Regions from separate parts of the Actinomadura sp. NPDC048394 genome, predicted to be linked through region 1. Evidence: riboswitches for the same ligand, from Rfam matches in the RefSeq annotation. Region 1 holds a riboswitch; the other holds the start of a gene.
The links. Region 1 has a riboswitch for ZMP and ZTP ahead of glyA (serine hydroxymethyltransferase). Riboswitches for the same ligand answer to the same signal wherever they lie in the genome.
Positions count from the first base shown of each region.

Region 2: another riboswitch for ZMP and ZTP. It lies ahead of pabB (aminodeoxychorismate synthase component I); the one in region 1 lies ahead of glyA (serine hydroxymethyltransferase).

Region 1 covers NZ_JBEZJL010000134.1:420-6,653, reverse strand. Annotated here, with positions in the region: gene AB0C78_RS48790 (GNAT family protein) at 18-605, opposite strand; gene AB0C78_RS48785 (carboxymuconolactone decarboxylase family protein) at 613-1,305, opposite strand; gene AB0C78_RS48780 (GNAT family N-acetyltransferase) at 1,489-2,559, shown strand; gene AB0C78_RS48775 (class I SAM-dependent methyltransferase) at 2,543-3,337, shown strand; gene glyA (serine hydroxymethyltransferase) at 3,339-4,610, opposite strand; ZMP/ZTP riboswitch at 4,666-4,752, opposite strand; partial or broken gene AB0C78_RS48765 (DMT family transporter) at 4,845-5,705, opposite strand; gene AB0C78_RS48760 (Lrp/AsnC family transcriptional regulator) at 5,815-6,234, opposite strand, start outside.
Region 2 covers NZ_JBEZJL010000006.1:36,277-42,510, forward strand. Annotated here, with positions in the region: gene AB0C78_RS05255 (ion channel protein) at 1-1,014, shown strand, start outside; gene hpnH (adenosyl-hopene transferase HpnH) at 1,029-2,030, opposite strand; gene AB0C78_RS05265 (TetR/AcrR family transcriptional regulator) at 2,147-2,749, shown strand; ZMP/ZTP riboswitch at 2,805-2,886, shown strand; gene pabB (aminodeoxychorismate synthase component I) at 2,911-5,040, shown strand; gene AB0C78_RS05275 (XRE family transcriptional regulator) at 4,948-5,565, opposite strand; gene AB0C78_RS05280 (NAD(P)/FAD-dependent oxidoreductase) at 5,658-6,234, shown strand, end outside.

The DNA of each region.
Region 1 (6,234 bases):
GTAGAGGGCGACGGATTCTATGGGACGGCATCGATCCCACGACGGGATCCGAGCCATCCAGACCGGTCGGCGGCATAGTAGGACGCGCCGTCGGGACCGTCCGGGCCGCCGCGCCACGGCCGCATCCCGAGGCTCGCGGCGACCTCGGCGGACACCGCGCTGTCCGGGTCGATCTCGGCGGTGACGCGGCGCAGCCCGACCACCCCGAACGCGTAGTCCAGCACCGCCCGGGACGCCTCCGCCGCCAGCCCCTGCCCCCACCGGTCCGGTTCGAGGCTGTAGAGGATCTCCACGTCCACCCCCCGGTCGAACGGCCCCTCGTGGCCGCGCAGCCCCGCCACCCCGATCAGCGGCGCGCCCGGCCGCGGCTCCGCCGGCCCGAGCCCCCGGCGCAGGGGCCGCAGGGCCCACAGGCCGTAGCCCTCGGTGGCGAAGTCCCGCTCGCTGGTCTCGATGATCTCGGTGACCTGGACGGGCGAGATCGACGCGCCGTCGAACAGGTGCCGGCGGACGACCGGGCCGGTCCAGTGCGTCAGCAGCGCGTGGTGGTCGGTCATGCCGATGGGGTGCAGGGCGAGCCGTCCGGTCTGCAGCGTCTCGGTCATCGCGGCCTCACTCGCCGTGCGCCGGGCCGCCGGCGGCGCCGGGTCCAGGCCCGGGCCAGGGCGGGGCGGGCTCGCCGTCGGGCACGCCCACCCGGAACACCCGCAGCTGCGTCGCCAGGGCGCTGTAGTAGCCGACGAGCGTGACGAGCTCGACGACGGCGGGCCGGCCGAGGGTCGCGACCGCCTCGGCGTAGACGGCGTCCGCGAGGTCGTGCTCGGCGACCAGCTGCCGGGCGGCCTCGTGGACGAGGCGCTCGCGGGCGTCGGCGAGCATCGGGGCGCGGCCCTCGCGCAGCGCGTCGATCTCGTCCTCGCTCAGGCCGGCGCGGCGGCCGAGCCGCTCGTGCGCGTACCACTCGTAGTCCGAGCGCAGGTGCGCGGCGACGACCAGGGTCGCGATCTCCCGCTCGCGCTTGGTGAACGCGGTGCGGAACCGCAGCGCGGCGCCGAGGTCCTGCAGCGGCATCCCGACGGCCGGGCTGTACAGCATCGCGTTGAACGGGCCGAGGAGGCGGCCCTCGGCGTCCACGAACCCGTACGGCCCGCTCCCGCCGTCGGCGCGGGGGCCTCCGGTCAGGGCGTCGTACACGGCCTGCTGCTCGGCGCCGAGCGAGGCGGGCGACAGTAGGGGCAGGCGGGCCGCGAGCGGCCCGTTGCGGGGTTGGTCGTTGACGTGCTCACCGCTCACGGGGTCGATCACTCACCGCACGCTAGGCCGTCGCGCCGGGCCTCTCAAGCCCTCGTCCGGAATGTGAAACCGCGCGCTCACGGTGACGTAGCGCCCGCGTAACAGCCGCCGACCAGAGTGGACACGTCCGCACCGGACACCGGCCGGACACGGATCGCACGCGACCGGGCCGGCGGCCCGCGAAGGGAACGTTCCATGCCGTTGTTCCGCATCCGCACCGAGATCGAGGACCGGCCCGGCCGGCTGGCCCTCCTCACCGCAGCGCTGGCCGGACGCGGCGCCAACATCCTCGCCCTGTCGGTCCAGGTGGACACCGGCGGCGTGGTCGACGAGTTCCTCGTGGACGTCCCGCGCGGCGCCGCCGGTCCGCGGGAGCTGGCCGAGACGCTCGCCGCGGCGGGCGGCGCGCGCACGGCCGTCCGCCCGGCCCGGCCGCACGAGCTGGTCGACGAGCCGACGCGGGCGCTGGTGCTGGCGTCCCGGCTGCGCGCCGAGCCGCACGCGGTGCCGGAGGTCCTCGCCGAGCTGCTGCGCGCCGACGAGTCCGCCTGGGCGCGGCTCGCCGACCGCGACGGCGAGGGTGACGGCTGCGTCCTGACCGTCCCGCTGGGGCACGGGCGGGCCGTCCGGCTGCGGCGGTACGGCCTGCCGTTCACCGCGACGGAGGCGGCCCGCGCCGACGCCCTCGTCCGCGCGGCGCTGCCCGCCGAGCCGCCGCGCCCGGCGTCCCGCCGCCTGCCGCTGCGCGACGGCACGCACGTGACCGTCCGGCCGATCGAGCCGCGCGACGCCGGCGCGGTCCGCGAGCTGCACGAGCGCTGCTCGCTGGACAGCCGCCGGATGCGCTACTTCAGCCCGAAGCCGTACCCGCCGCCGCGGGCGATCGAGCGGTTCTGCGACCCGGCGCACGGCCTGACGCTCGTCGCCGAGGGACCGGACGGGTCGCTGCTCGCCCTCGCGCACCTGATCCACGTGCTCGACCCGGGCGTCGCAGAGCTGGCGTTCCTCGTCGAGGACGCCTGGCAGGGCCGGGGCCTCGGCCGCGCGCTCGCCGAACTGCTGCTGGGCCTGGCCCGCGAGCGCGGCCTGGTGGAGCTGCGCGCGACCGCGCTGAGCGAGAACGTGCGGATGCGGCGGCTCCTGACCTCGCTCGGCGGCCGGACCCGGCGCACCGAGGAGCCGTCCATCGTGGAGATCAGGCTGCGCGCGGACGGCCGCCCCGCCCCCGGCGCGCTGGCAGGATGGCGGGGTGACCGGCATCTATGACGACCCCTGGGCCTACGAGCTGGCCTGCTCGTTCCGCGACGTCGGCGCCGAGGCGGGCGCGCTGCTCGGCTGGTGCGCCGAGCACCGCCCGGACGCGGCGGGACCGGTCCGGACGGTGCTGGAGCTGGCCGCCGGGCCCGCCGAGCACGCCCGCGAGCTGGCCCGCCGCGGCCTCACCGCGACCGCGCTGGACCTGAACCCGGCGATGTGCGCGTACGCGGCGCGCGAGGCCGGGCGCGCGGGCGTCGCGGTCGAGGTCGTCGAGGACGACATGACGGCGTTCGACCTCGGCCGCCGGTTCGACCTGGTGCTGACCATGCTGGACTCCACGTCCCACCTGATGACGCTGGACGCGTTCGTCGCGCACCTGCGCCGCGTCGCCGCGCACCTGGCGCCCGGCGGCCTCTACGTGATCGAGATGTCGCACCCGCGGGACCGGCTGTCGGACGACCCGAGCGTCAGCACCGGCTGGACGGTCGAGCGCGACGGCGTGCACGCGTCCGTCCGGTGGGGCGAGCCCACCGACCTGCTGGATCCGATCACGCAGATCGCCGACGACCACGTGACGATGACGATCGAGGCGGACGGCGCGACCCGCGTCATCGAGGACGTCGTCCCCTACCGGTTCTGGACCGCGACCGAGCTGGACGCGGCGATCCGGCTCGCCGGCGGCCTGGACGTCGCCGCCCGGTACGGCGACTTCGGGACCGGCGCGGACGCGGTCGCCCTCACCGATCCCGAAGCCTGGCGCATGATCACGATCCTGCGCCCGTCCTGACTCAGGGGGTGGGCGCCCAGCCCGGCATCGGGTAGCCGGCCAGCATCTCGCGGACCTCGCCCGCGACCCGCTCGACGACCGTCTCGTCCGCCCGCGCGGCGGCCTGCACGACCTCGTCGATCCAGGCCGCGACCTGCGGCATCCGCGCCTCGTCCAGCCCGCGGGTGGTGATCGCGCCGGTGCCGAGCCGCAGCCCCGACGGGTCGAACGGCTTGCGCGGGTCGAACGGGACCGCGTTGTAGTTCAGCTCGATGCCGGCGCGGTCGAGGGCCTGCGCGGCGGGCTTGCCCGCGACGCCCTTGTTCGTCAGGTCGATGAGGATCAGGTGGTTGTCGGTGCCGCCGGAGATCAGGTCGTAGCCGCGCTCCAGCAGCGCCGCCGCGAGCGCCTTCGCGTTCGCGACGACCTGGCGGGCGTAGCGGGCGAAGTCCGGCGCCGCGGCCTCCTTCAGCGCGACGGCGATCGCGGCGGTGGTGTGGTTGTGCGGGCCGCCCTGCAGGCCGGGGAAGACGGCCTTGTCGACCGCCTTGGCGTGCTCGGCCGTCGACATGATCATCGCGCCGCGCGGGCCGCGCAGCGTCTTGTGCGTGGTCGTGGTGATCACGTCGGCGTGCCCGACCGGGGACGGGTGCGCGCCGCCCGCGACCAGGCCCGCGATGTGCGCGATGTCGGCCGCGAGCACCGCGCCGACCTCGCGGGCGATCTCGGCGAACGCCGGGAAGTCGATGGTGCGGGGCACGGCCGTCCCGCCGCACCAGATCAGCTTCGGCCGCTCCTTCAGCGCCAGGTCGCGGACCTCGTCCATGTCGACGCGCCCGGTGTCGGCGCGCACCTCGTAGCGGACGGGCGTGAACCACTTGCCGGTGGCCGACACCGACCAGCCGTGCGTCAGGTGGCCGCCCATCGGCAGCGACAGGCCCATCACCGGGTCGCCCGGGTCGAGGAACGCCATGTAGACGGCGAGGTTGGCGGGCGAGCCGGAGTACGGCTGGACGTTGGCGTGCTCGACGCCGAACAGCTCCCTCGCCCGGTCGATGGCCGCCAGCTCGATCGGGTCGACGTTCTGCTGGCCCTCGTAGTACCGCTTGCCGGCGTACCCCTCGGAGTACTTGTTGGTCAGGACGGAGCCGGTGGCCTCCAGCACCGCCGGCGACACGTAGTTCTCCGAGGCGATCAGCCGGATCTTCTCGAACTGGCGGCGGGCCTCCGCCTCGACCAGCCCGGCGATCTCGGGGTCCGCGGCCTGCAAGTGGGGGACGGCGGGCTCGTGCACGACTACCTCCGCGCTGCTCGCGCCGGAACGCGCTGCGGGCGCCCCGGCAAGGGGACCCGTACACCCAGGCGCGCGGTGTGCGGACTAGTTTCGCTCCCCGGTGGTCGTCTCCACCTTGACTGCGCCAGTCGCGTACGCGCCATCATAGCGAGCCGCCTCCCGCACCACTCGCGCTCGCAGGTCCCGGCGGGCGCGGCGGGCGCGGCCGGCGCGCGCCGGGAGCGACACCACCACGAGCCCGCCGAGCAGCAGCACCGCCCCCGCCGCGACCCGTCCCGACATCCGCTCCCCCAGCACCGCCACGGCCAGCACCGCGGCGACCAGCGGCTCGGCGAGGCTCAGCGTCCCCGCCGTCGCGGCGCTCACCCGGTGCAGGCCCGTGACGAAGAACATGTACGCGGCCGCGGTCGCGGCGACGCCGAGCCACGCCACCAGGGCCGCCGACCGGGGCGCCGCGAGCTCCGGCAGGTCCGCGAGCGTCCAGGGCAGCAGCACCGACCCGCCGGCGAGCAGCGTCACCGACACCGCCATCCCCATGCCGCCGCCGGCCGGCCCGCTCCGGCCGGTCAGGACCTTCGCCGACACCGTGTACACGCCGAAGCACGTCCCGGCGACCAGGCTGAGCCCGACACCGAGCAGGTCGACGTGGGCGTCCGCGCCCGGCGCCGTCAGCAGCGCGACGCCGCCGATCGCGCAGGCCGTGCCCGCCCACCAGCGCCCGCTCAGCCGCGTCCGGAGCACCAGCCGCTCGCACAGCCCGGTCGAGACGGGCGCGAGCCCGAACACCACGGCGGTCGCGACCGCGGCGCCCGTCCGGCCGACCGCGCTGAAGAACGACGCCTGGAAGATCCCGGTGGCGGCGGACGCGGCGGCCACCGGCGGCCACGTGCGCCGGGACAGCGCCCGGAACGCCCGGGGGTCGCGCGCGAGCTCCAGTGCGGCGAGGATCACCCCGCCGGTGAGGATCCGGGCGCCGCCGACCGCGACCGGGCTCGCGGCGGAACCGGCCAGCACCTGCGCCGGCCCCACGGTCCCCCACAGGACTCCGGCGGCCAGGACGAGCAGCGCCGCGGACGGGTTGTTTCGTCGGTCCATGCCCCCGAAGCTAGGCAGGACTGCGGCCATCGGCTCTGTGGAGCGTCATTCGTTCGGACTGGCCGGCCTACTCCGGCGGTTCTTCGGTTTAGAGGCCGCGAACGACCTCTTAGGCGTACGGTGTTCGCCCGTCGCGGCCGTCGGCCGCCGGAAGTTCGCCCTGCTCCTTCGGCTGGACGTAGTCGTACACCACGAGGGTCCGGACGTCCACGAACTCCTTGCGGCGGGCCAGGCGGTCCAGCACGAAGTCCCGCAGGTACGTGGTGCTGGGCACGGCCACGTGGACGAACAGGTCCTCGTTGCCCGTCACGACGAAGACGCCCACCGCCTCGGGCATCGCGGCCATGCTGTCGCGCGCCGACTCGATCGCCTCCCGCGACTGCGGCCGGATCCGGATCGAGATCAGCGCCTGCACGCCGCGGCCGAGCCGCTCGAAGTCGACCGCCGCGTGGAAGCCGGTGATGACGCCGCGCGAGCGCAGCGCCCGCGTCCTTTCCAGCGCCGTGGACGGGGCGATCCCCACCGCCTC
Region 2 (6,234 bases), on a different contig from region 1:
GTCGCGAAGGTCCCGGGACGCGCCGGCCCCGACCCCGCCACCGAGGGCCTGGTCGCGCCGCCGATCCCCGCCGCCGTCGTCCCGAGCCTGCTGCTCGCCACCGTGCTGACGCTCGCCGGCGGCGTCAGCCTCGGCCCGGAGAACCCGATCACCGCCGTCAACATCGCGCTGGCGTTCGCGCTCGGCAGGCGGCTGCTGCCCGCCGTGCCGCGCGAGGCGTGGGTCGGCCTCGCGGCGGCCGGGACGATCGGCGCCCTGTTCGGGACGCCCGTCGCCGCCGCGCTCATCCTGTCGGAGACGGCGCTGGGCAAGCCCGGCACGCCGCTGTGGGACCGCCTGTTCGCGCCGCTCGTCGCGGCCGGCGCCGGTGCGCTCACCACCGTCGCGCTCGCCGCGCCGATGCTGACGGTGGACGTCCCCGGCTACCGCCGCTTCGAGTTCGCGGACCTCCTCAGCGGCTCGGTCATCGCCCTCGCCGCGTGCGCGCTCGGCCTGCTGCTGGTGTACGCGTTCCCGCACGTCCACGCCGCGTTCCACCGGCTGCCGGGCCCGGTGGTCGCGATCACGGCGGGCGGGGCGCTGCTCGGCGTGCTCGGCGCGATCGGCGGCCGGATCACCCTGTTCAAGGGCCTGGACGAGATGAAGACGCTCACCGAGCACGTGTCGTCGCACTCGACCGGCGGGCTGCTGCTGATCGTCGTGGTGAAGCTCGCCGCGCTGCTGGTCGCCGCGGCGTGCGGGTTCCGCGGCGGGCGGATCTTCCCGGCGGTGTTCACCGGCCTCGCGATCGGGCTGCTCGCCAACCGGCTGGTCGACGCCGTCCCGGTGTCCCTCGCGATCAGCTCCGGGGTGCTCGGCCTCCTCGTCGCCCTGACCCGGCAGGGCTGGCTGAGCCTGTTCATGGCGGTCGCCGTCGTCACCGACATCAAGCTGCTGCCGCTCCTGTGCGTCGTCATCCTGCCCCCGTGGCTGCTGGCCATGGGACGCCCGGAGATGCTCATCGAGGAGGGCTGACAGGACGCGGCACGTCACCCGGCGAGCGCGCGGAGGCTCTCGCGGAGGGACTGGGTGGTGGCGAGGACGGCGGTGGGCTCGTAGCCGCAGTGGGCCATGCAGTTGTCGCAGCGCGGGTCGCGGCCCCGCCCGTAGGCGTCCCAGTCGGTGGTCTCCAGCAGTTCCTTCCAGGTGGCGGCGTAGCCGTCGGCGAGCAGGTAGCAGGGCTTCTGCCAGCCGAGGAGCGAGTACGACGGCACGCCCCACGGAGTGCAGGCGAACTCGCGCTTGCCTTCGAGGAAGTCGAGGTAGAGCGGGGAGTGGTTGAGCCGCCAGCGCCGCCGCTTGCCGCCCGCGAACGCCGCCGCGAACAGGTCGCGGGTCTGCTGGACGCCGAGGAACCGCTCCTGGTCGGGAGCCTTCTCGTAGGCGTAGCCCGGCGCGATCTCCATCCGGTCGACGCCGAGCTCGTCGTTCAGGTAGTCGAGGGTCTCCCGGATCGTCTCGGGCGTGTCGGTGTTGTAGAAGGTCGAGTTCGTGTAGACGGCGAACCCGGCGGCCTTGGCGGCCCGGATCGCGTCCACGGCCTGGTCGAAGACGCCGTCCTTGCTGACGGACTCGTCGTGGCGCTCCTTCAGCCCGTCGATGTGCACCATCCACGCGAAGTCGCGGTGCGGGCGGAAGCGGTGCAGGTGCTTGCGCAGCAGCACCGCGTTGGTGCACAGGACGACGAACTTGCGGCGCCGCAGCAGCTCGACGACGATCCGGTCGATCTGCGGGTGCATCAGCGGCTCGCCGCCCGCGATCGACACCATCGGCGCGCCGCACTCCTCGACGGCGGCGACCGCCTGCTCCACCGGCATCCGCTGCTTGAGCAGCGACGCGGGCTGCTGGATCTTGCCGCAGCCGGCGCACTTGAGGTTGCAGGCGAACAGCGGTTCCAGCTCCATGATCATCGGGAACTTCGCGGTGCCGCGGAGCCTCTGCCGCACCAGATGGGTCCCGATCTTGACCGCCAGCCGCATGGGCAGTCCCATGTGCGCCTCCCCGTTCCGCGGGTGTCGTCCGTGCGCCGGACCGTCCCGGCATCCGGACGATGCTCCATACAGCGAGTATGAAACATGGTGGCTGTATGTCAATATAGATTCGCCGTATGACGCCGTCTCGACGCGCGGAGCATGCCGCTGACACCCGTGCCGCCCTGCTGGGCGCCGCCCGCGCGCTGTTCGCCGAGCGCGGGTACGCCGCCACCGGCACCGAGGACGTCGTCGCCGCGGCCCGCGTCACCCGCGGCGCGCTCTACCACCACTTCCGCGACAAGGCCGCGCTGTTCGGGGCCGTGGTCGAGCAGGTCGGCGCGGAGCTGGCCGAGCGGCTGATCCGCCAGCAGCTCGACCGGCCGGCGGCCGGCGGGCCGCTGGCGCAGATCCGCGACGGCCTCGCCGCGTTCCTCGACACCTGCGTCGACAGCGACTTCCAGCGGCTCGTGCTCGTCGAGGGACCCATCGTGCTCGGCGCCGACGCCTGGAACGACCTCGCCGAGCGGCACGGGCTGCGGCTGCTCACCGAATGGCTCGGGCGGGCGATGGACGCCGGCGAGCTGGACCGGCAGCCGCCGGAGGTGCTGGCCCGGCTGATCGTCGCGATGATCATCGAGGCGAGCCTCGTCATCGCCCGCGCCGACGACCAGGCCGCCGCGCGCGTCGAGGTCGGCGCCGTCCTGGACCGCACCCTCCGCGGCCTCCAACCGGCCTGACCACCGCGGGCCCCCGGCCGGCCTGGCGGCCAGGGCGCCGCCTGCGGTTACAGTGTGGGCGGGCCGTGACTGGCGCCTAGGGTGGAGCACCACCGGGGAGCGGCCCGACACGGCCGCCGTGCGCCTGGGCGATCCATGACGACGCCCGGGAGCGGTCGCCGATGCGGACACTTCTGATCGACAACTACGACTCGTTCACCTTCAACCTGTACCAGCTGCTCGGCGAGGTGAACGGGCGGCCGCCGACGGTCGTCCGCAACGACGCCGACTGGGCGGGGCTGTCGGCCGCCGACTTCGACAACGTGGTGATCTCCCCCGGGCCGGGACGTCCCGACCGCGACCGCGACTTCGGCATCGGCGCCCGGGTGATCGACGAGTGGTCGCTGCCGCTGCTCGGCGTCTGCCTGGGGCATCAGGGGATCTGCCACCGGCTCGGCGGGAAGGTCGAGCACGCGCCGGAACCCGTGCACGGACGGGTGTCCGAGGTCGTCCACACCGGTGAGGGCCTCTTCGCGGGGCTGCCGTCGCCGATGCCCGTCGTCCGGTACCACTCGCTGGCCGTCACCGCGCTGCCCGACGAGTTGGAGGCCGTCGCCTGGTCGGACGACGGCGTGCTGATGGGAGTGCGGCACCGGTCGGCACCGATCTGGGGCATCCAGTTCCACCCCGAGTCCATCTGCACCGGCCACGGCCGCGAGCTGCTGGCCAACTTCCGCGACCTGACGCGCGCCCACCACGACACCGGGCCGTACCGGCTGCACGTCCACCGGTTCGCGGCGGCGCCCGACCCCGAGGCGGCCTACCGGACGGTGTTCGCGGGACGGCCGGGCGCGTTCTGGCTGGACAGCGGCACGCACGCCGAGGGGACGTCCCGGTTCACGATGATGGGCGACGGCGCCGGACCGCTCGGCGAGCTGGTGACGTACCGGGTCGAGGAGCGGCGCGTCCGGGTGGACAAGCACGGGACGGTGTCGGAGCAGGAGACCGGCTCGTTCTTCGACTACCTCGAACGGGAGGTGACGCGGCGGGCGCTTCCCGCCGCCGGCGACGATCTGCCGTTCGGGTTCCGCCTCGGATACGTCGGCTACCTCGGGTACGAGCTGAAGGCCGAGACGGGCGGTACCGCCGCGCACGCCTCGCCCACCCCGGACGCCGCGATGGTGTTCGCCGACCGGGCCCTCGTCATCGACCACGCGGAAGGCGAGTCCTACCTGCTACGCCTCAGCCGCCGGGCCGACGACCCCGAGGTGGACGCGTGGTTCGCCGCCACCGCCGGACGCGTCCGCGGCCTGCCGTCCGGGCCGGCGGCCCCCATCAGGCCGCTGACCGGCGACGGCGCGGCGGAACCGCCCGTGGAACTGCACCACGGCCGGGACGCCTACCTCGCCCTGATCGGCGAGTGCCTCGACGAGATCCGCGACGGCGAGTCGTACGAGATCTGCCTGTCCAACACGGCGACCGCCCGCGCCGCGATCGACCCCGCCGCCACGTTCGCGCACCTCCGGCGGGTGAGCCCCGTCCCGTACGGCGCGCTGCTGGACTTCCCCGGCGTCGCGGTGCTCAGCGCCTCGCCGGAGCAGTTCCTGGCGGTGGGCGCCGGCGGGCTGGTGCGGTCGAAGCCGATCAAGGGCACCCGGCCGCGCGGCGCCACCCCGGAGCAGGACGCGGACCTGCGCCGCGAGCTGGCGGGCAGCGAGAAGGACCGCGCCGAGAACCTCATGATCGTCGACCTCGTCCGCAACGACCTGAACACGGTGTGCGCCGTCGGTTCCGTCCGCGTGCCGCGGCTGTTCGACGTCGAGTCGTTCGCGCCCGTCCACCACCTGGTGTCCACGGTCGAGGGCAGGCTCCGCGACGGGGTGACGGCGGTCGGGTGCGCGCGCGCGGCGTTCCCGCCGGGGTCGATGACGGGGGCGCCGAAGGTCCGCACGATGGAGATCATCGACCGGCTGGAAGGACGGGCCCGCGGCGTCTACTCCGGCGCGCTCGGCTGGTTCTCCCTCAGCGGCGCGTGCGAGCTCAGCGTCGTCAACCGGACGATCGTCGCGGTGCCCGGCGGCGGCGCGTCCTTCAACGTGGGCGGCGCGATCGTCGCGCTGTCCGACCCGGAGGAGGAGTTCGCCGAGATCCTGGTGAAGGCCCGCGCGATGGTCGCCGCGATCGCCGCGTCGGGCGCGGAGCCGTCGAGCGCGGAGCCGTCACCGGCCGGTGGTGCCGCGGGGGCGCGGCCGGGCGCGGATGTGGACGCGCTCCCCCTGGCGGCCGAACAGGTTGAGCACCTCCACGGGTGAGTCGCCGGCGGGGCCGAACCAGTGCGGCAGGCGGGTGTCGAACTCGGCGGCCTCGCCCGGGCCCATGACGAGGTCGTGGTCGGCGAGGACGAGCCGCAGCCGCCCGGACAGCACGTACAGCCACTCGTAGCCCTCGTGCGTGCACGGGTCGGGGGTGTTCTGGTCCGCCGGGATGATCGACTTCCACGCCTGGATCGGGCCGGGGTGCGGCGTCAGCGGGATCACCGTGCGGCCGTTGCGGACGACCGGCTTGGCGCGCACGCGCGGGTCGCCGACCTGCGGCGCTCCGACCAGCTCGTCCAGCGGCACCTGGTGGGCCTGCGCGATGGGCAGCAGCAGTTCGAGGCTCGGGCGCCGCTGGCCCGTCTCCAGCCTGGACAGCGTGCTCTTGGAGATGCCGGTGGCCTCGGACAGCGCCGCGAGGCTCACGCCGCGCCGGGTCCGGACGCGCTTGAGACGGGGGCCGACCTGCGCCAGCGTGTCGGCGATCGCGCCGGCCGGGGCCGCCGGGGAGTGCTCGGTCATCTCCCCATTCCACCCCCCGCGTCCCGGAAACAGCAACGGAAGTTGTCGGACTGTCGCCCCGGACCGGAGCATCGGCGGCGGAGGTGATCGCCGTGAACGAGGCGACGAACGACCAGGCCGGCGGCGTGCGGAGCGCCGCCGGCGACGGGGCCTACGACGTGGTGGTGATCGGCGGCGGAGCGGCCGGGCTGAACGCGGCCCTGCTGCTCGGGCGCGCCCGCCGCAGGGTGGCGGTGATCGACGCCGGCGAGCCGCGCAACGCGCCCGCGGCGCACATGCACGGCTTCCTGTCCCGCGACGGGCTGCCCCCGGCGACGCTGCTGGACCTCGGCCGCGCCGAGATCGCCCGGTACGGCGTCGGGCTGATCCGCGGACGGGTCGAGCACATCGAGCCCGGCTTCCACGTGCGCCTGGACGGCGGGCCGGTGCTCACCGCCCGCCGCATCCTCGTCGCGACCGGGCTCCGCGACGAACTGCCCGGCATCCCCGGCGTGCGCGAACGGTGGGGCAAGGACGTGCTGCACTGCCCCTACTGCCACGCGTTCGAGGTCCGCGACCGGCCCCTCGCCGTCCTCGGCACCAGCCCGGGCGCGGTGCACCAGGCGCTGCTCCTGCGCGGGTGGAGCGACGACGTCGCCTTCTTCGCCCACACCCTCGACCTGACGGCCG